Linked DNA regions of Euzebya rosea. The protein of the gene in region 2 binds, or shares a complex with, the protein of the main gene of each other region. Links are inferred from orthologs where the notes say so. Each region holds a gene or a part of one and is shown on either strand. Other genes may lie near its edges. The genes, in order: secY and secG.

Region 1 (9,915 bases), on a different replicon or contig from region 2:
GCGGCGCAGGTCACCTTCGATCTTGAACTCGTTCTCGATGAAGGCACGCAGGGCGAGCACCTCGTCCTCGGACAAGGCACCGATACGGGTGTTGGGGTCGATGTTGGTCGCCTCCAGCGCCTCGAGGGCGCGGGTGCGGCCAACGCCGAAGATGTAGGTCAGGCCGATCGCTGCCCGCTTTTCGCGAGGCAGGTCGACACCGGCGATTCTGGCCATGGGTTGCGATCCTCGGGGGTCGTGGCTGAGGCTTGGGGGTCACGGCCTGATGGCCGTGTATCCTGCTGGCCGTCGGAAGCAGCCGGAGTTCGGCGATGACGGAGGACAGCAGGACGCCCACGCAAAGGCGTGGGGACGGAGCAGTGTAGCAGCGGGGCCTGTCCCCGCCAACCCCGCACCGGCCAGCGGCCCGTCGATCAGATCTCGATGGTCCGTCCGACAGTGGTGGTCCGCTCGGCGGGGAGGCCGAAGAACGCCGTCGCCTCGGTGGAGTTGCGCAGCAGGACGCCGAACAGCCGCTCCCGCCACAGCGCCATGCCCGGCTTGGCGGTCGGCCGCACGGTCTCGCGGCCGAGGAAGAACGACACCCGATCGGGGTCGATGCTGCCCCTGCGACCACCGTCGCGGCGCAGCTCGGCCGGTACGTCGATGCGGTCGCGGAAGCCCACGCGCAGGACGACCTGCTCGACGACGTGGCCGTTGGCGGCCACTTGGTACTGCTCCAGGCGGCGGGCCGGGGGCACGTGGGCCTTCTCCCGCATCTCCACGGTGAGCAGCACGATGCGTTCGTGGAGGGTGCCGAAGTGGCGCACGGTCGACAGCAACGCCGGCGGCACGAGCTCGGGGCGGGAGTACAGGTACACGGCCGTTCCCGGCAACGTGCCGACGTCGTCGCCGAGGTCGCGCAGGAACGTGGTCACGGGCAGCCCGACCCCGCTCTCCTCGGTGACCAGCCGCCGGCCGGTGTGCCACGTCGTCATCACCGCGAACACCAGGCCGCCGAGCAGGAGTGGGAACCAGCCACCGTCGGCGATCTTGAAGAGGTTGGCGCCGAGGAAGGCCAGGTCGATCACCAGGAACACCGCCGCCCCGGCGTACACCAGCTCGCGGCGCCAGCCCATCCGGTCGATGGCCACGCGGACGAACAGCAGCGTCGTGATGACCATCGTGGCGGTCACGGCCACGCCGTAGGCCGCCGCGAGGTTCGCCGACGTCCGGAAGCCGAGCACGAGGCCGATGCAGGCGGCCAGCAACCCGACGTTGAGCGCGGGGAGGTAGACCTGTCCCCGCTCGGTGTCGGAGGTGTGGTGGACCTTCACCCGCGGGAGGTAGTTCAGCTGCACCGCCTGCACCGACAGGGAGAAGACACCGGAGATGAGGGCCTGCGAGGCGATGACCGTGGCGGCGGTGGCCAGCACCACCAAGGGGATGCGCGCCCAGCCCGGCGCCAGCAGGAAGAAGGGGTTGCGGACGGCTTCGGGCGTGCCGATCAGCAGCGCGGCCTGCCCCAGGTAGTTGAGCATCAGGGCCGGCATCACGATCGCGAACCAGCCCCGGGCGATGGGCCGGCGCCCGAAGTGCCCCATGTCGGCGTACAGCGCCTCACCCCCGGTGACGACCAGGAAGATCGCCCCGAGGGACAGGAAGCCCGGCATGCCGTTGGTGGTCAGGTACTCGATGGCGTGGATCGGGTTGAAGGCGCGCAGGACCTCGGGCCGACCGACGATCGCCGACAGGCCGGTGACCGCCAGCACGGCGAACCACACGAGCATCACGCGGCCGAAGACGGCCCCGAGGGCGGCCGTGCCCCGGTACTGCACGGAGAACAGCGCGACGAGGATGCCGATCGCGACTGGCAGCACCGCCGGTTGCAGCGCGTCGGTGACGATCTCCAGTCCCTCGACGGCGCTGAGGACGGAGATGGCCGGGGTGATGGCGCCGTCGCCGTACAGCAGCGCCGTGCCGAACAGGCCGAGCAGCACCAGGCCCCGCCGACGGCCCCGGGCATCGCCCAGCAGCGAGGTCAGGGCGAGGATGCCGCCCTCCCCGTGTGCGTCGGCTCGCATGACGACCATCAGGTACTTCACCGCGATGACCAGCAGGAGCGCCCAGATGACCACCGACGCGGCGCCGATCACCGTGCCCGGGTCGACGGTCAGCCCGCGGTCGGGTGCCAGCGCCTCACGGAAGGCGTACAGCGGCGAGGTGCCGATGTCGCCGAAGACGATGCCGAGCGCTGCCAGGGCGAGCGCGCGTTGACGAGCGCGTACGGACGCGTCATCGGATGCGACCGCCTCCGAGGAGACGCGAGAAGACGACATCACGGGTCGACCCTTCCGGCGGCGGGGGCAGGGGGACACCCCCGCCTGGCGGCCACCACCGACCGGCGATTGTACCCCTCAGCCGGCCTCGGGGATCACCTGGACGCGCCGGTGACCGACCCGTGGACAGGAGGGTCAGCCCGCCAGGGGAACGGGGACGCGGGAGGGGTCCTCCAGCGGTCGGGCGGGTTCGTCGGAGCGTGCCGTCAGTACCCAGGGCCCGTCGGGGGTGATGGCCACGGTGTGCTCCCAGTGGGCCGACAGCGCGCCGTCGGCGGTGACCACGGTCCACTCGTCCTCGAGGGTCTCGGTTTCCTCCGTGCCCAGGTTGAACATCGGCTCCACCGCGAGGACCAGCCCGTTGGCCAGCTTGGGCCCACGACCGGCGCGGCCGTGGTTGGGCACCTGGGGGTCCTCGTGGAGGGCACGACCGACCCCGTGGCCCACGTACTCCTGCACGATGCCGTAGCCCTCGCGCTGTCCGACGGCCTCGACGGCGGCGGAGATGTCGCCGACCCGCTGCTTGGGCCTGGCCTCCATCAGTCCGGCCCACAACCCTTCGCGGGTGGTCCGGACCAGGCGGGCGACCTCGGGAGCCACCGTGTCCTCACCGCCGACGATCCAGGTGGCCGCCGAGTCGGAGTAGTAGCCCTCCAGCACGCAGCCGGCGTCGATCTTGATCAGGTCGCCCTCCTGCAGGACGGTGTCGGGGGAGGGGATGCCGTGCACGATCTCGTCGTTGACCGACGCGCAGAGCGTGGCGGGGAACGGGATACGGGACCCGCTGCCGCCGTAGCCGAGGAAGGCGGGGACGGCGTTCTGCCTGCGGACGTAGTCCTCGGCCAGGCGGTCGAGCTCGCCGGTGGAGACGCCGGGCCGGACGGCCTCGGCGACCAGCTCGTGCATGTCGGCGATGATCTTGCCCGAGCGGGCCATGATCTCGATCTCGGCTGGGGACTTGCGGATGATCATGGGGAGGAGGGTACGCGCCGCACGTGGGGCGTTCACGGGCGCAGCGCCCGCTGATCGGTGCGCCGAATCAGCCCAGCAGGTCCAGCAACGAGGCCCACCCGCCGCGCTCCGGTGGGGCGATGACCTGGTCGAACCCTGCGGCATGGGCGACGCTGCCCTCCACCGCCACGGCGTGCCCTGCCCAGGCCAGCATGTCCAGATCGTTCTCCCCGTCGCCGACGACGAGCAGGTCCGCTGCCGACAACCCGTGGACGGCAGCCCACCGCTGGATGCCCGTGACCTTGGTCACGCCGTGCGGCGCGGCCAGCATCGTGGTGCCGCCGAAGGTGATGTCGAGCCCGCACGTCACCGTGGCGTCGCGGGTGATCGCGGCCGCCACCCGATGGGCCGCCGGGGCCAGCCGGTCCGGCAGGCCGAGCAGGGCGAACCCCACCGCCACACCCGCCTCGACGGGCACGTGCGGGTCCGTCGGCACCGTCGTCATGTCGAACTGGGCCCGGTGCACGTCGCTGGTGGGGCATTCCGGCGCGATCACCGCGTCGACCTCGGCGGAGGAGACGTGCACCACCGGTGACAGCCCCTCGACGAGGAACGCGTCCAGGACGCGGCGGCCGGCCTCGACGGAGAACGCCTGCCGATGCCACTCGTGGCCGGTGTGCAGATCAGCGCCCACCGCCCCGGCGAGCAGGACCGCGGGGCCGAGCAGGTCGTGACGGGCCAACCGCTCGGTGGCGACCGTGCCCCGGCGGCCGGTCGCGATGAGCAACGGGACGTCGCGACGCCGCAGTTCCGCCACGGCCTCGAGCGTCGCCGGATGGACCTCGCCGTCGCCGTGCCACAACGTGCCGTCGAGGTCGGTCACGATGCCTGCTGGCCGACTCTCCGAGCCGACGTTCCCCGGGCGTGCGGCCGTCACCACTCCCCCTGCCCGGAGGCTCTCAGGCGGTCGAGGCCTGGCGGCAGGCGGTCAGGACGCGTTCCTGGACCTCGTCGATGGAGCCGACCGCGTCGACGTCGACCAGCATGCCGACCTCGCGGTAGAACGGGATCAGGTCCTCGGTCTGGGCGCGGTACTCACGCATGCGACGCTGGAAGACGGCTGCGTCGTCGTCGGCGCGCCCCTCCTCCGACTGCCGCTTGGCGATGCGCGCCTCGAGCTCGTCGTCGGGCACGGAGAAGTGCAGGACGGTGTCGAGCGTCTCGTCGAGCATGGCCAGCATCCCGTTGAGGGTGTGGGCCTGGGCGACGTTGCGGGGATAGCCGTCGAGGAGGAACCCCTTCTCGGCGTCGGGCTGGCGCAGGCGGTCGGCGACCATGCGGTTGGTCACGGAGTCGGGCACGAGCTCGCCCTTGTCCATGTACCCCTTGGCCTCCTTGCCCAGCGGCGTCTCGCCCTTGACGTTGGCACGGAAGATGTCGCCCGTGGAGATGTGCGGGATCGCGAAGGTCTCCGAGATCATCGCCGATTGGGTCCCCTTGCCCGCCCCAGGCGGTCCCAGCAGTACCAGTCTCAAGCGTCCGTCTCCTCGTGTGGCGTCGCGATAGTTCCGACGAGCCTACCGGCCGGTACGCCCAGCGGGCGAAACGGCCCGGCCCCTGTTGGACGTGTGCGATGCCCTCCCTCCGGGGCCGCGCATGGCACACGCCCCGGGGCGTCGTGGGCGGTCCCCACCCCTGGGAGGAGTCAATGCCACACATCGGGCTCCCCCGTGCGCGATCCCCCTCCCCCGCGGGCGGCCATGCCACACGCCGCTGCCCCCGGCCCCTCGGCCCGCGGTGGACCCACGCACCCGCCGCACGGTGTGGCCCGGGCCCGACGCACCCGCCGCCGCACGGTGAACCCGTTGCCGTGTGCGATGACCACCCCGCAGCGCCGGGCATCGCACACGCCCTGCCCCGTCGTGTGCGGTCCCCACCCCTGGGAGGAGTCAATGCCACACGTCGGCCTGCCCCGTGTGCGATCCCCCTCCCCCGCGGGCGGCCATGCCACACGCCGCTGCCCCCGGCCCCTCGGGCCGCGGTCGACCCCACGCCCGCGCGCACCCACCGCCGCACCGCAGCCACGCCCGCGCGCACTCGCCGCACACGCCGCAGCCACGCACCCGACGCACCCCACGCCCGCGCGCACCCGCCACCAGACAGGCCACACCGACCCCGACGGACCCCGACAACGACGAACGCACACACCAGGGGTGTGTGCGTTCGACAGGGTTCTCGGGCTAGCCGCGGATGAAGCCCTCGTAGTGGCGCTGCATGAGCTGGGACTCGAGCTGCTTCATGGTCTCCAGGCCCACACCCACCACGATGAGGAGGGTGGCGCCGCCCAGCGGGAACAGCGCGTCGCCGAAGCTCAGCACGACCAGCGGGAGGATGGCCAGGGCACCCAGGTACAGCGAACCCGGCAGGGTGATGCGGGTCAGCACGCGGTCCAGGTACTCCGCGGTCGGCCGGCCCGGACGGATGCCGGGGATGAAGCCGCCGTACTTCTTCATGTTGTCGGCCACGTCGATCGGGTTGAACGTGATGGCCGTGTAGAAGAACGCGAAGAAGATGGTCAGCGCCAGGTACGTGATGATGTACACGGGGTGGGCGCCGGACTGGAAGTACCGGTTGGTGAAGTTCGTCAGCGCGTCGTTGTTGACGATCGAGGCCGCCAGCGTCGGCAGGTACAGCAGCGACGAGGCGAAGATGATCGGGATCACGCCGGACTGGTTGACCTTGAGCGGGATGTAGGTCTGCTGGCCGCCGTACTGGCGACGACCGACCTGCCGCTTGGCGTACTGCACCGGGATGCGGCGCTGGCCCTGCTCGACGTAGACCACGCCCACGATGAGGATCAGGCCGACGATCACGAAGGCGATGAACAGCGGCAGCGACTGCTGGTAGATGGCCGAGAACTGGCCGGGCAGCGCCGCGATGATCGCCGCGAAGATGATGATCGACATGCCGTTGCCGATACCGCGCTGGGTGATCAGCTCGCCCAGCCACATGATGAAGGCCGTACCCGCGGTGAGGGTCAGGATCATCAGGGCGCGCTTGGGCACCGAGTCGTCGGGGATCAGCGCGCTGGTGTCGATGCCGGCGTTGCCGAACAGCTGACCGGACTGGATCAGCACGATCAGGCCCGTCGACTGCAGGACGGCCAGGACGACGGTGACGTAGCGCGTGATCTGCGTGATCCGCGCCGTGCCGGTGGCGCCTTCCTTCTGCCACTCCTCGAGCTTCGGGATCACCACCGCAAGCAGCTGCATGATGATCGACGCCGTGATGTACGGCATGATCCCGAGCGCGAAGACGGCCAGCTGGGTCAGGGCCCCACCGCTGAAGAGGTTCAGCAGCTGGGCGACGCCGCTGGCTTCGGCCTGGTCGAGGATGTTGTTGAGCACCGAGTAGTCAACGCCCGGGATCGGGATGACCGAACCCAGGCGGTACACGGCGATGATCCCCAGGGTGAAGAGGATCTTGCCCCGCAGATCGGGGATCTTGAAGGCGTTCGCGAATGCGCGGAACATGCGTTCTCCTGTGGCCGGCAGGGCGTTCCCCGGACATCGATGACGATGTCGTCGAGGCGCGGCCCCCCATGCTGACACGAAACGCTCCCCCGCGAGTGCGGAGGAGCGGTCGTGAGGTTACTCGGTGGTGCTGGCCTCGTCGGCAGGCTGGTCGGCCGTGCCGGAGAGCACGCGGGCCAGGCGCTCGACGGAGCCGCCTGCCTCGGTGATCTTGGCCTCTGCGGACTTCGAGAAGCCCTGGGCCCTGACGGTCAGCTTGGTGGTGAGGTCGCCGTCGCCGAGGATCTTGACCCGCTCGCTGGGCTTGCGGATCAGGCCCTTGTCGGCCAGCTCGACCGGGGTGACGACGTCACCGTCGGCGAAGTGGGCGTCCAGCTGGGACACGTTGATCCCCTGGTAGGCGACCCGGTTGCGCGGGTTGAAGCCCGGCAGCTTCGGCAGACGACGCTGCAGGGGCATCTGGCCACCCTCGAACCCGAGGGGGACGTTCTTGCGGGCGCCGGTGCCCTTGGTACCGCGGCCGGCGGTCTTGCCCTTGCCAGCCGCCTCACCGCGACCCTTGCGGGTCTTGCGCTTGGTGGAGCCGGCAGCGGGCTTGAGGTCATGGATCTTCACGAGGTCACTCCTCCTCGTCGGCGGTGTCGGCGAGGGCGTCCTCGTCGACGGTGCCGTCGGGGTCGACCGCGTCAGCGTTGGCAAGGGTCACCTTCTGGGAGGTGATGGGGCCCTGGCCGCGATCGCGGTACTTGGACTTGCCGCCGTTCGGCAGCAGCTCGTCGGACACCTCTTCCACGGTGATCAGGTGGGTGACCTTGTGGGCCATCCCCCGGATCTCGGGACGGTCGGGAACGACGACGGTCTGACGGATGCGCTTGAGGCCAAGGGAGTGCAGGGTGCGAATCTGGTTCGCCTGCGCACCGTTGGTGCTGCGCCTCTGGGTGATCTGCAGCGCCATGGCCCTAGCCCTTCCCGGTCATGTTGGCGTACATCTTCGGCGGCATGAACTCTTCCATCTCCAGGCCGCGGTTGGTCGCGACGTCCTGGGGACGCTTGAGGTTCTGCAGGCCGTTCACGGTGGCGTGCACGACGTTGATCGCGTTGGGGGTGCCAAGCGACTTGGCCAGCACGTCGGTGATCCCGGCAGCCTCGAGGACCGCGCGGACCGGACCACCGGCGATGACACCGGTACCGGGAGCGGCGGGCTTGAGGACGACCCGGCCGGCGCCGTGGACGCCGATGATGGGGTGCACGATCGTCTTCTGGATCATGGGGACCTGGAAGAAGTTCTTCTTCGCGATCTCCACGCCCTTCTGGATCGCGGCGGGGACCTCCTTGGCCTTGCCGTAACCCACGCCGACGGTGCCGTTCATGTCACCGACGACGACGAGGGCGGTGAAGGAGAACCGACGGCCACCCTTGACGACCTTGGCGACGCGGTTGATCGCGACGACCTTCTCCTCGTAGGGGCTCTTCTCTTCCTGGCGGCCACCACGGCCACCGCGGCCGCCACGGCCACCGTCACGACCGCCGCGGCCACCACGGCCACCGGGGCCGCCACCGCGCGGGTTGTTCGGGGGTGCGTATGCCATGTCAGTACTCCTAGAACTCCAGCCCGGCTTCGCGGGCTGAGTCGGCCAGTGCCGCAACGCGGCCCTGGTAGCGGTTGCCGCCACGGTCGAACACGACCTTGTCGACGCCGGCGTCCTTGGCGCGCTCGGCGACGAGCTTGCCGACGGCCTTGGCGGCGCCGATCTTGCCGTCGCCCTCGGGGGCGAAGGATGCCTCGGCGGACGACGCGGCGGCCAGCGTGGCACCGGCGCGGTCGTCGATGACCTGGGCGTAGATGTGGGTGTTGGAGCGGTAGACAGCGAGCCGGGGACGAGCGGCGTCACCACGCACCTTCTTGCGAAGGCGGAAGTGGCGACGGTCGCGGCCGGCGCGTCGTGCGTCAGTCTTTGCCATTGCTAACCAGCAGCCTTTCCGGCCTTGCGGAGGATCGTCTCGTCGGCGTACTTGACGCCCTTGCCCTTGTAGGGCTCCGGCGGCCGCAGCTTGCGGATGTTGGCGGCCACCTGGCCGACCTGCTGCTTGTTGATGCCCTTGACGACGATCTCGGTCTGCGAGGGAACCTCGAACTCGATGCCGTCGATGCCGTCGATGACGACGTCGTGGGAGAAGCCGAGCTGCAGCTTCAGGCCCTTGCCCTGGGCGGCAGCGCGGTAACCGACGCCGACGATCTCCAGCTTCTTGGCGAAGCCGTCGGTGACGCCGATCACCATGTTGGCGACCAGGGTGCGGTACAGGCCGTGGAGCTCACGGGCCTCGCGGGTCTCGTTGGGACGGCTGACGACGACCTGCCCGTCCTCGACGTTGACGTCGATGCCGGGGTTGAGGGTCTGGGTCAGGGTGCCCTTGGGTCCCTTCACGGTGATCTGGTCAGCGGTCATGCTGACGTCGACCCCGCTGGGGATCTCGACTGGGTTCTTGCCGATGCGACTCATGGTCGTGTTCCTTCCGCTACCAGACGTAGGCGAGGATCTCGCCACCGACGCCGGCCTTGCGGGCGTCTCGGTCGGTCAGCAGGCCCTTGGACGTGGACACGATCGCCACACCGAGGCCGCCCAGCACGCGGGGCAGCTCCTCGGCCTTGGCGTACACGCGCAGCCCCGGCTTGGAGATGCGGCGAATGCCCGTCAGGACGCGCTCGCGGTCCTTGGTGAACTTCAGTGCCACCTTGAGGGTGGCCTGGGGGGTGGTGGGCTCGACCAGGAAGTCGCGGATGTAACCCTCCTGCTTGAGGATCTCCGCGATGTTGGCCTTGAGGTTGCTGGACGGCATCTCCAGCAGCTCCGTGTACGCCATGTTGGCGTTCCGGATCCGCGTGAGCATGTCGGCCACCGGGTCGGTCATCGTCATTGTGGTGATGCGCTCCTTGGGGGTTGCCGGGACCTGTCGCTGGTGGCGAAGGCCCGGTACTTCCCTTCGTGGGTGGTGGCCCGGGTGTCGGGCCGGATGAGAATGGTGCTAGACGGACTGCAGGCGCTGCAGCGGCTCGGGAGCCGGTTCGCCCTCGGCACGCTTGAACGGGAACCCGAACGCGTCGAGCAGCGCAC
Region 2 (10,004 bases):
GAGCTGGCCCACGCCGACGACCTCGGCAGCGCCCGTCGGCTGGCCGAGGCCCGTGCCATGGTCGACCTCGCCGGCACCCTGCGCGTCAGGGGCGGTCACGACGGCCCGAGCGTGGCCGTGGTGGTCCGCTGCGCCGTCGGGGCCGTGGCCCGCCGACTGCGGGGGACCCTGGTCGACATCGCCGGCGTCCATCCCGGCCTCGCCCGACGCCAGGGCGGCAACCTGCGTGGTGGGGACGCCTACCTGGTCGATGTGACCGGCGACGCCCTCCACGTGCTCGGCGTCCTGGACGACGACGGCCGGCCGGTCCGCCGGCAACCCGGTGACATCGACCCACCCGAGGGCTACCTGGCCGGCGCGCTGATGGTGGCCGGCACGCTCAGCGGCGTCGGGGCCCCCGTCCACCTGGAGATCCGGGCGCCCGACGACCGGCGGGCCACCGAGCTGTCGACGCTCGTGCCCGCCTCCGCTGTGGTCGGCGACCGGGTGGTCGTCAAGTCCGGCGATGCCGTCGCCGAGCTGCTGGCGTCCGTCGGCGCCCACCAGACCTTCCTCGCCTTCGACGGGGGCCGCATGCGACGGGAACTTCGGCGCAAGGTCACGCGGGCGGTCAACGCCGACCGGGCGAACCTGCGGCGCGCCACCGCGGCGGCCGGGGCGCACATCACCGCCATCGAGCAGCTGGTCGCGGCGCTCGGGTGGGACGGCCTGCCCGAGGACCTGGCCGATGTCGCGCTGGCCCGCGTCGCCAACCCCGAGGCATCCCTCACCGAGCTCGGCGAGCTGCTGGACCCGCCCGTCGGCAAGGCCACGGTCCACCGACGCCTGCAGCGGCTCATCGCCCTTGCCGAGGACGGCTGAACCGCCTGCCCTGCATCGCGACTGTCCGGCCGCCGGATGCTGACGACGCGACGGCTTGGGTTAGGCTCGCGCGGCACCGACGCCACCGTGCTTGAATATGTGGCGTCACACATCAAACACATCTCTCGAGGAGAGCGGGTACCCCAATGACCCTCAAGGTCGGCATCAACGGCTTCGGCCGCATCGGTCGCAACTTCCTTCGCGCCGCCAAGCAGGCCGGCGCCGACATCGACATCGTCGGTGTCAACGACCTGACCAGCAACGAGACCCTCGCCCACCTGCTGAAGTACGACAGCGTGCACGGCCGCTTCGACGGCACCGTCGAGGTCAGCGAGAACGGCCTGGTCATCGACGGCGACGAGATGCGGGTCTTCAGCGAGCGCAACCCGGGCGACCTGCCCTGGAAGGACCTCGGCGCCGAGATCGTCATCGAGTCCACCGGCCTGTTCACGGCCCGCGAGAAGGCCTCCGCACACCTCGAGGCCGGCGCCCGGAAGGTGATCATCTCCGCCCCGGCGAAGAACGAGGACGTCACGATCGTGATGGGCGTCAACCAGGACACCTACGACGCCGCCAGCCACCACATCATCTCCAACGCGTCCTGCACCACCAACTCGGTGGTGCCGATGGCGAAGGTCCTCGACGAGCAGTTCGGGATCGAGCGTGGCTTCATGACCACGATCCACGCCTACACCAACGACCAGGGCACCCAGGACGCGCCGCACTCCGACCTCCGCCGGGCCCGCGCCGCCGCGGTCAACATCATCCCGACCACCACCGGCGCTGCCAAGGCCGCCTCGCTCGCGCTGCCGCAGCTCGAGGGGCGCCTCGACGGCATGGCCGTCCGCGTCCCGGTGCCGGACGGGTCCCTGACCGACCTCGTCTGCACCCTGCGGGAGGACGTGACCGCCGAGCAGGTCAACGACGCGTTCAGGGCTGCCGCCGACGGCGACCTCAAGGGCATCCTCGAGTTCACCATGGACCCGATCGTGTCCTCCGACATCGTCGGCAACCCGCACTCCTGCATCCTCGACGGCGCCTCGACGTCCGCCATGGGCAACATGGTCAAGGTCCTCGGCTGGTACGACAACGAGTGGGGCTACTCCAACCGCCTCATCGACCTGACGACCTTCGTCGGCTCGTCGCTCTAGCACCCCACCGGACGGGAACCACATCACCGTGAGCCAGGTACCTGGCCTGGACCAGCTCGACGCCGCAGGGCGCACCGTGCTGGTCCGGGCCGATCTCAACGTCCCACTCGACGGCGGCCGCATCACCGACGAGCTGCGCATCACCGCCTCGCTGCCCACCATCAGGGCGCTCCGTGAGGCAGGCGCACGCGTCGTGCTGATGAGCCACCTCGGCCGGCCCAAGGGCCAGGTCGTCGACGAGCTCCGGCTCGGGCCGGTGTCCCAGCGGCTCTCCGAGCTGCTGGACATCGACGTCCGCTACGCCCGCGACACCGTTGGCGACGACGCCCGGGCCGCCGTGGAGAGCCTGGACGACGGTGGTGTCGCCCTGCTGGAGAACCTGCGGTTCGAGGCGGGGGAGACGGCCAACGACCCCGCCTTCGCCGACGCGCTGGCGTCCCTCGGGGACGCGTACGTCTCGGATGCGTTCGGTGCTGCCCACCGTGCGCACGCCTCCATCGTCGGCGTGCCCGAGCGGCTCGACGACGCCGTCGCCGGGCACCTGCTGCAGGCCGAGATCACCGCGCTGTCCAGGCTCCTGGACGCCCCCGCGACCCCGTTCACCGCCATCCTCGGCGGCTCGAAGGTCAGCGACAAGCTGAGCGTCATCGACAACCTGATGCCCCGCGTGGACGCGCTGGTCATCGGCGGGGCCATGTGCTTCACGTTCCTGGCGGCCACCGGCGGCGACGTCGGCGGGTCCCGGGTGGAGGAGGACATGATCGACACCGCCCGCGAGGTCCTGGAGAAGGCCGAGGCGCAGGGGGTCACCGTGCACCTGCCCACCGATGTGGTCGCTGCCGAGGCGTTCGCCGCCGACGCGGCCCACGAGGTCGTGTCCTCCACGGCGATCCCCGCAGGGTCCATGGGACTGGACATCGGCCCCGAGACCGTCGCGGAGTACGCGCACGTGGTGGCGTCGTCGCGCACGGTCCTGTGGAACGGCCCCATGGGCGTGTTCGAGTGGCCGCCCTTCGCCAGCGGGACCATGGGCGTCGCCGAGGCCATGGCCGACGTCGACGGATTCACCGTGATCGGCGGTGGCGACAGCGCCGCAGCCGTCCGCCAGATGGGCCTGGCCGACCGCATCGACCACGTCTCCACCGGCGGTGGCGCGTCGCTGGAGTTCCTGGAGGGCATCGACCTTCCCGGGGTCGCCGTCCTTCGGCGCGGCTGACCGACCACCACCCCACCACCATCCAGCAGAGGAATCCCCATGAGTCGCAAGCCCGTCATCGCCGGGAACTGGAAGATGAACCTCACCCACCTCGAGGGCATCCAGCTGGTCCAGAACCTCGCCTACCACCTCGACAAGGCGGACTTCGAGAAGGCCGACGTGGCGGTCATCCCACCGTTCACCTCGCTGCGGTCCATCCAGACCCTGATCGAGGGCGACCGGCTGGACCTGACGCTCGGCGCACAGTCGTGCCACCACGAGGCCAGCGGTGCCTACACCGGGGAGATCTCCCCGACCATGCTGTCGGCCCTCGGCTGCAGCTGGGTCATCGCCGGCCACTCGGAACGTCGCACCCTTTTCGGTGAGACCGACGAGGTCGTCAACGCCAAGGTGAAGGCCATCATCGCCGCGGAGATGACGCCGATCCTCTGCGTCGGCGAGACGCTGGAGCAGCGCGAGGTCGGCGAGGCCGAGGCGGTCATCCGCGGCCAGGTCACGGGCAGCCTCGCCGGGGTGTCCGCCGAGCAGGTCGCCGACCTGGTCATCGCCTACGAGCCGATCTGGGCCATCGGCACCGGCCGCACGGCCCTGCCGTCGGACGCCGACGGCGGCTGCGCCACCGTCCGCGAGACCGTCGCCGAGCTGCACGGCACCGAGACCGCCGAGGCCGTCCGAATCCAGTACGGCGGCTCGGTCAAGCCCGGCAACGTCGCCGAGCTCATGTCGCAGCCCAACATCGACGGCGCCCTGGTCGGCGGCGCGAGCCTGAACGCCGACGATTTCGCGGTTATCGCACGTTTCCATCGCTTGTAACGGTTGCCGGGGGTGCGACAGCGGTAGGATCAGGCGGACCACGACCGACACAGCCGGCCCTCCACGCAGGACCGACCGAGCCCTCCGCAACGGGGGAGGACGCCATGGCAAAGCGCAACAAGCAGCTGCAGGGCCTGCTGGGCCCCCTCGAGACCGACGTCATGGAAACGGTCTGGCGCCTCGGCGACGCGACCGTACGCGACGTCCACGAGGAGCTGCGCAACCGGCGTGACCTGGCCTACACCACCATCATGACCACGATGGCCCGGCTGGCGAGCAAGGGCCTGCTGGAACGCGACACCACGGGCCTGGCCCATCGCTACCGTCCGACGGTCAGCCGCGAGGTGTACGCCAAGTCGACGGTGACCTCCGTCGTCGACTGGCTCGTCCAGTCCTTCCCGGAACCGGCCATGAGCTACTTCGTCGAGAAGATCGACGACTCGGGTGACCCGGATGTACTCTCCGCGCTGCGGGCAAGCATCGACGCGCGACGTTCGGACGAGGACGATTGACCCGATGCCCCGCCGAGGGATGACCGGCAACCGGCATTGGGAGCGTTCGAACGCATGACAGATGGTGTCGTAGGGCTTCGCGACGTCACCGACGGACTGGGACTTCTGCTCAGCACCCAGTCGTTCGCGGCCCGCGCACTGATCGGGTCCCTGGTCGCCGCTGCGCTGGCTGCGGCCGCCGTCCGGCTCGGGTGGGTTCGGTCCAGCCGTGCCCGTCGCGGACTGGTGCTGGCCCCCATCGCCACGGCTGCGGCTGCCGCGGTCGCCAGCGCCGGGGATGCGTTCCTGCCGCCGCTCGTGGTCGCCACGACCGGCGCGGGGGAGTCCTGGGAGTTCTTCGGTCAGGAGTACCGCGTCCTCCAGCTGGAGTGGTTGCTGATCGCCTACGTGGCGGTCGCGTCGTTCCTGCTGCTGCGCAGGGGCCTGAGCCACCTCGCCATCCGCATGTACGTCCGCGGGGCCGTGCCGTGTGACGACCCGGCGGTGATCGCCAGCGTGCGACGGATGGCCTCCAAGCTGGGGCTGACGTCCCCGCCGCTGCTCCTGATCCCCGACTGTCCCGGCGGCGCCTTCACCACCGGCCTTCGACGCCCGGTCGTGTGCGTCGACCCGGACCTGGTCGACCAGCTCGACACCCGCGAGCTCGAGGGACTCCTGGCCCACGAGCTGGCGCACATCGCCCGCCGGGACGTCCCCCTGAACGTCACCATCGGTGTCATCCGGGACCTGACCTTCTTCGTCCCACCACTCCACCTCGCGGCCCGCTGGCTGCGGCAGGAGCAGGAACACGCGGCGGACGACCTCGCGTCGGACTCGACCGGCCGCCCTGCCGCGCTGGCCTCCTCGATCCTCAAGGTGTGGGAGGGCGCCTCTCGCCGGGGTGTGACCGTCGTGGCGTCGATGGCCTGCGCCACCATGGTCCCCGCCCCGCTGCCGGTACCTGCCGGCATGCCGGCACGCATCCTCCGCCAGGGTGGCCTCCGTGGCGGGGCCAAGCAGATCGCGGCTCGCGTCGTGCGCCTGATCGAGGGCGAGGCCCGTGCGTCGAGCACCCGCGAACGCGTGGAGATGGCCGCCCTCGCCGTGGTCCTCGGGGCGCTCACCGCGGTCACCGTCGTACTCCCCGCGCAGCTGGCCGACTCCTCGTTGCTGCTCGGCCAGTGGTCGCGCCCGGTGGCCCGCCCGGTGGAGTCCCCGGCACTGCAGACCTTCCGAACGCTCACCGTCGCCGAGACGACGGCGTTCGGGACCACCGTCGCCCGACCGGCGCGCGCAGCGACCTGCGAGGACTGCCTGACGGTGGAGTCGACCGCCGACTGGCGGCGTGGCGTTGCCCCTTCGGCCCCGGTGCGGACCGCGGGCTGGGCGCACGGTGGCTACGTGTGGGAGGACGGCAGCCCCGTCCTGGTCACCGCCCCGCGCGCGGAACCGCTCTGGGGTGTCGACGCCCGAACCACCCGCGTCGGCGTCTTCGTCGTCCGCTGACCCGGACGGGCGAGGGCCGTGTGGCCGGGCCGCGGACCGCTGCGAGGCGATCGGCCCGGTCGTGGGCTACCATCGTCGGTCGTTCACCGGATCGACCCTTCCGGGTCCGGCCGCCCTGTGCCGGACAGTCCCGAACCTGCGGAGCCCCCAAGTGCTGAACATCATTCTCACCGTGCTGCACGTGATCGTGTCGATCCTGCTGATCATGTTCATCCTCCTGAAGTCGGGCAAGGGCGGCGGGTTGTCGGACATGTTCGGTGGCGGCAGCATGTCCGGCGGGGGCGGTTCGACCATCGCGGAGAAGAACCTGGACCGCATCACCGTCCTCACCGCCGTCGTGTTCGCCGTCACGACGATGGCGCTGGCGCTGCGCCTGGTCTGACCGGTCGCCGTTCGACGGGGCCACGCAGCCCCTACGGGGTCCTGACCGGACTCCTCCTCCTCGCGCTGGTCGCGGGCGGCTGCACCCCGCCGGCACGGCAGGCCCCGCCGGCCCCGCTGCCGGCCGCACCCACCGCCTCGACCGGTCCGCCGGCCGTGGCGGGTGGAACCTTCAGGTGGGCGATCGGCGAGCCCACCAGCATCGTGCCCCCGATGGCGGGCACCAGGGACGACTTCGCCGTCGTCGACGCGCTCTTCGACTCCCTCACCTCCTCCGGCGTCGCCGGACGCGCTGTCCCGTCGGCCGCCACGGAGTGGTCGGCCAACGACGATGCGACGTCGTGGACGTTCCGGCTGCGACCGGGGGCCACCTTCCAGGACGGCACCCCCGTCACCGCGGAGGCGTTCGTCCGGGCCTGGACCACGCTGGTCACGTCGGGACCGATGCAGCACCTGCTGCGCGACGTGGTCGGGTACGACGCCGTGGCCAGCGGGACGGCGACGAGCCTGTCGGGGCTCCGCGTCACCGTGGAGGGCGACCTGCAGGTCGTCCTGTCCCGGCCCCGTGGTGACCTGCCGATACTCCTCGCCCACCCGTCCCTGGGCCCGGTGCAGCCGGTCGCCTCCGTGGCCGACCCGGCCGCCTACGCACTGCAGCCGGTCGGCAACGGCCCGTTCCGTGCCAGCGAACCGTGGGTGCACGACGAGTTCGTCCGCGCTGCACGGTGGGACGGCTGGGCCAACGGCAGCCGCCCGGAGGACGGCATCGGCGAGGTCGTCTTCCGCATCGCCGACCTCGACACGAACTTCCTCGCGTTCAGGCAGGGACGGCGCGACCTGGCGCAGGTGCCACCGGAAGCGCTGGAGCTGGCGGCCACGGAGTATCCCGCCACGCCCGGCAGCTACACCGGCCCCGGGCTCGTCATCGGCTCGACACCCGAGACCTACCTGCTGGCCATCGACCGGTCGGTGGAGCCCTACGACGACGTGGAGGTCAGGGAGGCCGCAAGCCTCTTCCTGGACCGGCAGCGGATCGCCTCGGAGAACGACGGTGGCAACCTCGACCCGGCCACGTCCCTGCTGCCGCCCACGATCTCCCGCCTGTCGGCCGGCATGTGCGAGCTGTGCACCTTCAACCCGTCGGGTGGGGCCGATCGGCTGGCCGACGCAGGGGTGCCGGGGTTGACCCTCGCGTTCAACGCCGAGGGGGGCCACGAGCGGATCCGAGACGTCCTGCGCGAGGCGCTCAGCGACCGTGGCTACACCCTCGTGTCCAACTGGCGGGGGCCCGCACCGACCCTCACCGAGTACCTGGACCGCCTGGCCGCCGGTGGGGTCGGGATGTTCCGGTTGCCACTGACGGCCGACGTGCCGTCGTCGCTGGACATCCTGTACCCGTTGCTGCACTCCTCGCAGACCCCGGACCGTGGCGGCCTGAACTACATGCGCTACCGGGACCCGCAGGTCGATGCCCTCCTCGACCAAGCCGCGAGGATCGTCGATGTCGAGCAGCGAGAGGCGTTGCTCCGCCGGGTCGAGGAGATCGTGGTCAACCGCGACCACGTCGTCGTGCCCGTCGTCACCTCCCGCCTGGCCATGGTCGTCGGCGAGGACGTCACCGGCGTCCGGGTCGATCCGTTCGGTGGCGTCGACCTGACCGCCGTCCGGGTGACCTGACCGACGGGCTCGGGACCGGTCACCGTTGGGGACAGGCACCGCTCACGAGCGGTCGAGGCTGGCCCAGTCGAGCAGTCCACGACCGTCCACCTCCACGGTGACGTCCCCGTCCATGGCGACGCCAACCGTGGAGAACCACAGGGGGACGAGCGGCATGTCGTCCAGCACCTGCTGCTCGACCACGCCGTAGGCCTCCAGCGCGCGCTCGAGGTCACGTTCGAGGTCGGCGGCAGCGAGGGCGTCGGCCACGCCCTCGGCCCGGTATCGGAAGTCGTTGGCCGACCCTCGCGGGCCGAAGAGCGGCTCCAGCAGGCGGGAGGGGGAAGGGGTGTCCGCGGCCCACGTCAGGCGGAAGGGGCCGGGTACCTCGGCCTCGGCCAGCCGGCCGAGCAGGTCCTCCGCCGGGAGCGTGGCCAGCTGGATGTCGTCGACCCCGAGCACGGTTGACCAGGCCCCGGCGACGGCGTCGATGACGGCGTCGTGACCGGCGTCGGCGACGAACCAGATCGACAGGGGGCCCACGGGTGGCGCCCACAGCGCCGCTGCCCGTGCGGGGTCGTGGGCACACGCCATGCAGACGGGTCCGTCGGACCGGGCCATGCCGGGGCCGAGCAGCCGGTCGGCGGGAACGGCGGCACCCTCCGGCAGCAGGTCCACCAGCGCATCACGGTCGATGGCCTGGGCGAGCGCCACCCGCACGTCGGGGTCGGCGAAGCGGGGATCGGTCAGCGGGAAGCCGAGGTAGGCCAGCTGCCGCCCCGGCGCCCGCAGCACCCGGTCGCGCTCGGCGTCGCCGGGCAGCTCCAGCACGCCGTCGGGGACGACCACGACCTGCTGCTCGACCGACGGCTCGTCGGTCCTGACGGCCAGCAGCCGGCCGGTGGCGGGCGCCCCAGCCGGATGGTCGGGCACGGCGTCGAGGAGGAGCGTGTCGCCCTCGCGACCCGCAAGGCGGTACACGCCGTTGCCGATCGGTGCCTCGGCGAACCGGGCCGGATCCGCCAGGGCCATCGGTGGGAGGGGAAGGAATGCGTCGTCGGCCAGCAGCGCCGGCAGCTGCCCGTACGGTGCGGCCAGGGCGAAGGAGAGGGTCGTCTTGTCCCGCACCCGGATGTCGGTGATGGTCGAGACGATCGGCAGGCCGGCATCGATGGCGGCCTGCCAGCCCCTCGCCACGTCCTCGGCGACGACGGGGCTGCCGTCGTGCCACGTCCACCCCTCCTTGACCCCGAGGTCCCAGCGACGAAGGTCCTCGCTGGACACCGACTCCAGCAGCGCCCCGGGCACGTCGGGGCCCCAGGTCGGAAGGCGGCTCTCGGGGTCGACCACCACCAGTGGCGAGAACAACGCGGCGGTCAGCTGACGGTTGGCCCGGTGCGGATGCAGGGTGGGGGAGGGGCCGACCCAGACGGCCAGGTCCAGCGGGTCCTTGGAGGACACGGCCGCGGGTTCCCTGGCCAGCGTCGTGCTGCACGCGGTGGCAGCCAGGAGCAGCACCAGGGCCACCCCGAGGCGCCGACGTCGACGTTCTCGCCTCGCACGGCCCCCGTGCGGCATCAGGCCTGCTCGAGGTCGGCGGCGCGGGTCTCGGCCATGAACCGGGCCTGGCTGGCGACCGCGTCGAGGTCGGGCGGGGTCTCCCAGGTGCCGTCGGCCCGCAGCCGCCAGCCCTGACGGGTGTCCTCCCACGTGACGTCGAGGATGCGGCGCAGCTCGGCGGCGAGGTCCTCGTCCTCGATGGGCACCATGGCCTCCACCCGACGGTCGAGGTTCCTCGGCAGCCAGTCCGCCGAGCCGATCCACATGTCCCGGCCGAACTGGAGGATGCGTTCGTGCTCCAGCAGCCGGCCCAGGACCGACATGACCCGGATCCGGTCGGAGACCCCCGGGATGCCCGGGCGGATGCCG

What was found.
Region 1: the proteins of secG (region 2) and secY are in contact, whole or in part, in a crystal structure (PDB 5AWW), measured with the Thermus thermophilus proteins. The link is inferred for Euzebya rosea from one-to-one orthologs. Residues at the interface, in WP_223903268.1 of Thermus thermophilus: Tyr5, Ile9, Tyr12, Leu13, Ala16, Leu19, Val20, Val23, Leu24, Gln26, Glu27, Pro28, Gln30, Gly31, Ala32, Asp34, Leu35, Met36, Gly37, Gly38, Ser39, Ala40, Asp41, Leu42, Phe43, Ala45, Arg46, Val48, Tyr53, Thr56; in WP_096411648.1 of Thermus thermophilus: Leu14, Gln16, Arg17, Phe20, Ile34, Pro35, Pro37, Ile72, Arg108, Arg109, Asn112, Gln113, Arg116, Ile117, Ile120, Pro145, Gly146, Trp147, Phe152, Phe155, Val156, Val159, Thr160, Val162, Ala163, Gly164, Ala166, Leu167, Trp170, Glu173.

The regions. Positions count from the first base shown.
Region 1 is NZ_PGDQ01000006.1:56,480-66,394, reverse strand. The notes cover bases 4,657-7,481. They hold secY (preprotein translocase subunit SecY), read right to left. Parts: upstream 6,803-7,481; coding sequence 5,510-6,802; downstream 4,657-5,509. Other genes in these bases: rpmD (50S ribosomal protein L30), read right to left, coding at 7,422-7,481; rplO (50S ribosomal protein L15), read right to left, coding at 6,920-7,417; CUC05_RS09395 (adenylate kinase), read right to left, coding at 4,657-4,798. Outside these bases: rpsM (30S ribosomal protein S13), read right to left, coding at 1-216; CUC05_RS09410 (potassium transporter Kup), read right to left, coding at 414-2,318; map (type I methionyl aminopeptidase), read right to left, coding at 2,454-3,290; CUC05_RS09400 (HAD family hydrolase), read right to left, coding at 3,358-4,152; more of CUC05_RS09395, read right to left, coding at 4,229-4,656; more of rpmD, read right to left, coding at 7,482-7,757; rpsE (30S ribosomal protein S5), read right to left, coding at 7,762-8,391; rplR (50S ribosomal protein L18), read right to left, coding at 8,402-8,764; rplF (50S ribosomal protein L6), read right to left, coding at 8,767-9,303; rpsH (30S ribosomal protein S8), read right to left, coding at 9,320-9,718; rplE (50S ribosomal protein L5), read right to left, coding at 9,827-9,915. UniProt on the Bacillus subtilis protein: The central subunit of the protein translocation channel SecYEG. Consists of two halves formed by TMs 1-5 and 6-10.
Region 2 is NZ_PGDQ01000004.1:437,339-447,342, forward strand. The notes cover bases 4,891-7,804. They hold secG (preprotein translocase subunit SecG), read left to right. Parts: upstream 4,891-6,189; coding sequence 6,190-6,420; downstream 6,421-7,804. Other genes in these bases: CUC05_RS07195 (M56 family metallopeptidase), read left to right, coding at 4,891-6,038; CUC05_RS07205 (ABC transporter substrate-binding protein), read left to right, coding at 6,633-7,804. Outside these bases: DNA-binding protein WhiA, read left to right, coding at 1-861; gap (type I glyceraldehyde-3-phosphate dehydrogenase), read left to right, coding at 1,008-2,012; CUC05_RS07180 (phosphoglycerate kinase), read left to right, coding at 2,041-3,228; tpiA (triose-phosphate isomerase), read left to right, coding at 3,268-4,041; CUC05_RS07190 (BlaI/MecI/CopY family transcriptional regulator), read left to right, coding at 4,146-4,553; more of CUC05_RS07195, read left to right, coding at 4,608-4,890; more of CUC05_RS07205, read left to right, coding at 7,805-8,096; CUC05_RS07210 (ABC transporter substrate-binding protein), read right to left, coding at 8,139-9,593; ppk1 (polyphosphate kinase 1), read right to left, coding at 9,653-10,004. UniProt on the Bacillus subtilis protein: Involved in protein export. Participates in an early event of protein translocation.